Regions from separate parts of the Variovorax sp. LjRoot290 genome, predicted to be linked through region 1. Evidence: predicted binding sites of a transcription regulator. Region 1 holds the regulator's gene; each other region holds the start of a gene.
The links. The regulator FNR, encoded in region 1, switches genes on or off when oxygen is low (the NO sensors DNR and NnrR bind a similar motif). The targets are predictions, from matches to a motif close to TTGATNNNNATCAA.

Region 1 (2,261 bases):
GCCGCTGCGGCGGCCGCCCCGGCAGCCGTATAGCCCGCGATACGGGCCGCATGGAAGGCGACGGATGCGGAAACGGCCGGAGGGCTCGCCGAAAGCGGCGCCACACCACCATCCACCGGCACGCGCACGATGCGGATCACGCCGGCACAGGCAGCACCGCACATCGCGACGCAATGGGGCCCGCCGACCAATCCCATCAGGAGCGCAGTGCTGGCGAGCGCAGTCTGCATGATCAGACGATGCGCGAGAAGCGCGTGCGGTTGTGCTCGGCCGGGACGCGAGATGAATCGGCAGGGGCGAGGGCGAGAGATGTGTTCATTGCGGCGGTGGGTCTGGCAAGCAATGACCCACTATGCGGGCAGGTCGACCCGTCATCCTTGATGTGCATCAAGCCTGGGCGGCGCACCGCGTCACAGAATCACTGCAACCCTCGACGCCCTCCATGAAAGCCGAACACATCAAGGTCGCCTGCTCCAGTTGCACCCTGCGCGAGCTGTGCATGCCCGCGGGGCTGGAGCCGAGCGAGTTGAAACGCATCGACGAGATCGTGGCCACGCGGCGCAAGGTCCGACGACGCGAGACGCTCTTTCGCAACGGCGAGCCCTTCACCTCGCTCTATGCGATCCGCACCGGTGTCTTCAAGACCCGCGTGGCGACCGAGGATGGGCGCGACCAGGTCACCGGTTTCCAGATGGCCGGCGAAATCATCGGCCTCGACGGCATCGTCAACAACCAGCACACCTGCGACGCGGTCGCGCTCGAGGATGCCGAGGTCTGCGTGATGCCCTTTCACCGAATCGAGGAACTGTCGCGCGAGGTCGCGGCGCTGCAGCGCCACGTGCATCAGATCATGAGCCGCGAGATCGTGCGCGAGCACGGGGTGATGCTGCTGCTGGGAAGCATGCGGGCCGAGGAACGCCTCGCGGCTTTTCTGCTCAACCTCGTGCAGCGCCTGCACGCGCGCGGTTTCTCGCGCTCCGAGTTCGTGCTGCGCATGACCCGCGAGGAGATCGGCAGCTACCTCGGACTCACCCTCGAAACCGTGAGCCGAACGCTCTCCAAGTTCATGGAGGATGGGATCGTCGAGGTGGAGAAGCGCAATCTTCGCATCGTCGACGCCGAGGCGCTCCGGCGCATCGTCAATCCTCCCGGCTGTTGATCTCGGAGGCCGGCCTGGTCAAAAGCAGCGTCAGCGCGCTCGACCCTATCGCCAGCAGCCAGAAGACGAAGAAGCCGGCCGCATAGACTGTCTGGCGGGACAGGCCGACGGCCTCGCCGCGCCAGTGGAGGTCGCCGGGGTCGACCAGTGCAAACACCAGCAGTTCGGCCGCGCTCGCCAGCAGAAAGGCGGGCCAGAGAATCGACATCCAGTTGCGCGTCTTCATGACCATCAGCGCCTGGGTGCGGGCAGGTCGGCATCAGGCGTTGCCGCATGATTGCGGCCCGCCAGCGCGGGCATCAGTTTCTTTTCGATCAGATGCTTGTTGATCTCGATGCCCTGGCGGTAGTAGTCTGGCGCCACCACCGGATCGGGCGTGCGCAGGGCGAGCCAGAGCGTCACGAAGCTGGCGACGACGACCACCGCGGGCCCGGCCATCACCATCCACAGCAGCGGGAACTGCCACCAGGGTTCGCTCTTCGGGGAAGTCATCGCATGATCGTCCATCTTGTCTCCTCTTTGCCAACTCAACGAGGCACCAGGAAGGTCGCCTTCTCCGACACCTGCGCGCTGCCGTCGGCCGAGCGCACGTCGAAGTGCACGACGTGGGAACCCGCGGTGGCGCTGCCGTAGGGGAGCTGCAGGCGCACCGCGACCCAGCGCGACTGCGCAGAACCGACCTCGACCGGATCAGGCGGCGACACGCTCAAGCCTTCCAGCCCCCTGGCTTCGATGCGGTAGCGCTGTACCTGCTCGGTCGCGTTCATGATCTGCAGGCGATAGACGTTCTCGAGTTGGCCGCCCTCGACGATGCGCGCGAGCGAAGCCCGGTCGCGCACCACGTCGACCTTCAGCGGCATGCGCACGACCAGGCTCGCCAGCACCCCCATCGTCAGCGCAGCGAGCAAGCCCGTGTAGATCAGCACCCGTGGGCGCAGCACGCGGCGCAGCACCTGCCTCGGCGTCCAATGGCCGGCCATGCCGTTCTGGGTCGCGTAGCGGATCAGACCTCGCGGTGTGGCCATCTTGTCCATCACGGTGTTGCAGGCGTCCACACAGAGCCCGCAGCCGATGCACTCGTACTGCAGCCCCTTGCGGATGT
Region 2 (2,261 bases), 1.6 Mb from region 1:
GGCTACGCTGCAGAAACTCAACCTCCGAGGAGACAGTTCATGTTCAAGCGCATTCTTGTTGCCACTGACGGCTCCGTGCTGGCGGAAAAGGCCGTCTCGAAAGCCATCGACCTGGCTGCGGAGCACAAGGCCGAGCTCAGGGCCGTGACCGTGGTACGACGGCAAGCCAAGAGCTACATGGACGGCACCATCGAATTCGAAGCCGAGGAGATCGACCGCATCGGGTGCCGGCGCGCTGAGCAGGCGAAGACCATGCTCGAGGCGCTCGAGAAGCGCGCCGAAGCATGCGGCGTACGGGTCAGCACGGCGTCTGTCAAATCGAATCGAGTGGCCGATTCAATCATTGGTGCCGCCATCAAGCACGGCAGCGATCTCATCGTGATGGCCTCGCACGGACGAAAAGGGCTGGCACGCGCTTTCCTGGGCAGCGAAACCGCGCATGTGCTTGCGAACTCCGCCGTGCCCGTGCTGGTACTGCGCTGATACCTTGGCCCGCGCGCTTTCCTGATAAGCGCCAAGGCGCGCTGCGCGCTGATCCATTTGCTGCCGAGCCCGGCTCGAACCCCAGGTGGATGCCCTTGCGAACGAGCGCTGAAGTTGAGATCTCCGAGACCGTATTGATCTGGACCACCTGCTGCTCGTAGGCAGCACGCAGCGCGGGCGCTTCAGCGTGCAAGCTCCGCGCACAACGCAACGTCGCCCCCTGACCGTCGCGGCAGTCATGGCCTCGACGCCGCATCCGACCGCTCTCCCGCCAGCGTCTCGCCGGGCGCCGAGTCGCTCGGCGTCATCGTCGCCATCGTCGCCATCGTCGCCATCGTCGCCATCGTCGCCATCGTCGTCATCGTCGTCATCGTCGTCATCGGCGCTCGTGCAGATCGTTGTTCAGATGCCTCCTGCCGAGCGGTCCGGCTGCTTATGTTGACAAGCATCAACCAACGACCGGCGCGACGAAGGCACAGTGAAGACCTGCCTTTCCTTGGTTGAACGCAATGATGTCCACTGTCCTGGCTCCGCCCCACGAAACCTCACCGTCTTCGGTCTCGGCCGACGTGCTGGCCCGCTTCGATGTGGCCGGGCCTCGCTACACGTCCTATCCGACGGCGGACCGCTTTGTCGAGGCCTTCGGCCCCGACGACTACGGTGCCGCGGCGCGGCAGCGAAGGCTGGGCATCAGCGCAGTCATGACCCCCATCTCCCTCTACGTCCACATTCCGTTCTGTGCGTCGCTGTGCTACTACTGCGCGTGCAACAAGATCATCACGCGGCATGCCTCCCGTGCGCGTGAGTACCTGGGATACCTGGAGAAGGAGATCGCCCTGCACGCGGCGCAATTGAGCGCACGGACGCCGGTGAGCCAGCTTCACCTTGGCGGCGGGACGCCGACCTTCCTGAGCGATGACGGGCTGAGCGACCTGATGCGGATGCTGCGCGAAGCTTTTTCATTCGCGCCGGGCGCCGAATGTTCCATCGAGGTCGATCCACGCACGGTCGACGCCGGCCGTCTTGCCCACCTGGCCCGGCTGGGCTTCAATCGGCTGAGTTTCGGCGTCCAGGACTTCGACCCCGACGTCCAGCAAGCGGTACATCGCATCCAGCCGGCACAACAAGTATTCGATCTGGTCGCCTCGGCGCGCGAGCTGAAATTCCAGTCCATCAACGTCGACCTGATCTATGGACTGCCGCGTCAAAGCGCTGCCTCGTTCGACCGCACGTTGGCGCAGATCTGCGAGCTGCGTCCGGACCGCATCGCCCTCTATGCCTACGCGCACTTGCCCGAGAGGTTCAAGCCGCAGCGCCGGATCGCCGCCGACGAATTGCCCTACGCGGCCACGAAGATCGAGATGCTGTCGCGCTCCATCACCGCCCTCACCTGCGCTGGCTATGTCTACATCGGCATGGACCACTTCGCGTTGCCGGACGACAGCCTGGCTGTCGCCAAACGCCAAGGTCGGCTGCACCGCAATTTCCAGGGCTACAGCACGCAGCCGGACTGCGACCTTGTCGCGCTTGGCGTATCGGCGATCGGAAGGGTTGGTGGCACCTACAGCCAGAACGCAAAGACCCTGGAGGACTACTACGACCATCTCAACCAGGGACGGCTGCCGGTGGTGCGCGGGCTCGCGCTGTCGCGCGACGACGTGCTGCGTCGCGCGGTGATCATGGCCATCATGTGCCAGGGCCATGTCGACTTCGAGTCGATCGACATCGCCCACCTGATCACCTTTCGTGACTACTTCGCGTCCGAACTGGCCGCTCTC
Region 3 (2,261 bases), on a different contig from region 1:
GAGAGCTGCGTGGAGCAGATCTGCCTGTTGGCGAGCCGACCGGAGTTCGCCGAGACGCCCGAATCGCGCGCCATGCTCGCCAACATGGCGCTGGAAGCGCGCGTGCGGGCTGCGTTGAAGGAGCATGAGGCGACGCGCGACATCAACATCACGATCAACGCCAGGCAAGGGCAGGTCGCGCTGCGCGGGATCGTGCTCGACAACGAGGAACGGGAGCAGACCGAAAGCGTCGCTGCCGCGGTTGCCGGCGTGCACAGCGTGGACAACCAGCTGAGGCTGATGACCAGCTCGCGGCTGTTCGCCTCATCCAAGCAGACCTGAGTTAGATCTTTCCGCGCTTTTTGAGGCGGCTCAGGGTTTCCGCGGAGAGATTGAGATAGGAGGCCAGTTCCTTGCTCGGAATGCGATCCACCAGTTCCGGATGCTTGCGCATGAAGCGGTGCACGCGGCCGGGCGCGTCCAGCAGGTGCAGCGTGATGGTGTGCGCCATGATCTCGCTCATCCCGCGCATGACGCTGAACTCGAACAGCTCCTTGGCTTCCGCATGCCGGTTCAGGAACGCGATCCATTCCTTCAGCGGCAGGCTGGCCACGCGCGCCTTGGTCACGCACACGATGCCGTACGGCGTGGGCGTCCCCAGCCGCAGCGCGGCATAGCTGGTCTCCATGTCGTTCTCGTCGGCGAAGCGCAGGATCATTTCCTTGCCCTCCGGATTGCTCACCACCCGCTTGAGGATGCCGTCGAGGATGAAGTACTGCTCCATCTCGCGCACGCCCTGGTGCAGCAGGAAGTCGCCTTTGTTGCCGTCCACCACGGAGAGATGGGTTTCCAGTTCGGCGCGGTCGCTCTCGCTCAGATCCTTGAGAAGGATGTTTTGCCGGAGCTGGGCTCGGATGATGTTTTTTTCCGGGTGGTTTTCCAACAACGTCATGGTTCCCGTCTTGCTCGATTTCGCAACAACCGCCGGTATCGGTACGGCGAACGTTTTCCGGAAAGTTGACCGCGGTCAACAGCTGAAAGCCTGGGCCCGAATCATAGTCTTGGCTCGGCCCCCGGCCATTCATCCAAAGCAAAAGGAGAGACATGTCTTCAGTTAGCACAGACAAACAGGCAGCCCTGGCGGCCGACGACACGCTCCAGCGCGCGCTCAAGAACATGACCGACGACGCGCCGGCCCGCGAAACGACCGATGGCTTCCACCTGGTGATCGACGCGCTGAAGCTGAACGACATCGACACCATCTTCGGCCTGCCCGGCATCCCGATCACCGACCTCACGCGCATGGCGCAGGCCGAAGGCATGCGCGTGATCTCGTTCCGTCACGAGCAGCACGCCGGCAACGCGGCCGCGGCCGCCGGCTTCCTGACGCAGAAGCCCGGCATTTGCCTGACGGTGTCGGCGCCCGGCTTCCTCAACGGCCTGACCGCGCTGGCCAATGCCACCACCAACTGCTTCCCGATGATCCTGATCAGCGGCTCGAGCGAGCGCGAGATCGTCGACCTGCAGCAGGGCGATTACGAGGAGATGGACCAGCTCGCGATCGCCAAGCCGCTGTGCAAGGCGGCCTTCCGCGTGCTCCATGCCGAGGACATCGGCGTCGGCATCGCGCGGGCGATCCGCTCGGCCCTGTCGGGCCGCCCGGGCGGCGTGTACCTCGACCTGCCGGCCAAGCTGTTCGCTCAGACCATGGACGCGGCTGCCGGCAAGCGATCGCTGATCAAGGTGGTCGATCCGGCGCCGCGCCAGATTCCGGCGCCCGACGCGGTGAAGCGCGCGCTCGATCTGCTCAAGAGTGCCAAGAAACCGCTGATCCTGCTGGGCAAGGGCGCGGCCTATGCGCAGGCCGACGCCGACATTCGGGCGCTGATCGAGAAGACCGGCATCCCCTACCTGCCGATGTCGATGGCCAAGGGCCTCCTGCCCGACACCCATGTGCAGTCGGCCGCGGCCGCGCGTTCCTATGTGCTGCAGGAAGCCGACGTCGTGATGCTGGTCGGCGCGCGCCTCAACTGGCTGCTGTCGCACGGCAAGGGCAAGACCTGGGCCCAGGAGAAGGGCGCCAAGCAGTTCATCCAGATCGACATCGCGCCGACCGAGATCGACAGCAACGTCGCGATCGCCGCGCCGGTGATCGGCGACATCGGCTCCTGCGTGGCGGCGCTCCTGGCCGGCGTCGACGCCAAGTGGGCCAAGCCGCCGGCCGACTGGACCGGCGCCATCGCCGAGCGCAAGGACAAGAACCTGTCGAAGATGGCAGCCAC

Region 2: the regulator FNR is predicted to act here: its motif matches at 922-935, upstream of hemN (oxygen-independent coproporphyrinogen III oxidase).
Region 3: the regulator FNR is predicted to act here: its motif matches at 997-1,010, upstream of oxc (oxalyl-CoA decarboxylase).

What each region holds. Positions count from the first base shown of each region.
Region 1 is NZ_CAXURW020000002.1:1,625,925-1,628,185, reverse strand. It holds gene ACSQ9A_RS36935 (sulfite exporter TauE/SafE family protein) at 1-230, opposite strand, end outside; gene fnr (fumarate/nitrate reduction transcriptional regulator Fnr) at 443-1,159, shown strand; gene ACSQ9A_RS36925 (hypothetical protein) at 1,140-1,385, opposite strand; gene ACSQ9A_RS36920 (FixH family protein) at 1,391-1,666, opposite strand; gene ccoG (cytochrome c oxidase accessory protein CcoG) at 1,687-2,261, opposite strand, start outside.
Region 2 is NZ_CAXURW020000002.1:55,751-58,011, reverse strand. It holds gene ACSQ9A_RS29160 (universal stress protein) at 1-483, shown strand, start outside; gene ACSQ9A_RS29155 (hypothetical protein) at 720-863, opposite strand; gene hemN (oxygen-independent coproporphyrinogen III oxidase) at 996-2,261, shown strand, end outside.
Region 3 is NZ_CAXURW020000001.1:5,528,991-5,531,251, reverse strand. It holds gene ACSQ9A_RS27305 (cytidylate kinase family protein) at 1-321, shown strand, start outside; gene ACSQ9A_RS27300 (Crp/Fnr family transcriptional regulator) at 323-931, opposite strand; gene oxc (oxalyl-CoA decarboxylase) at 1,084-2,261, shown strand, end outside.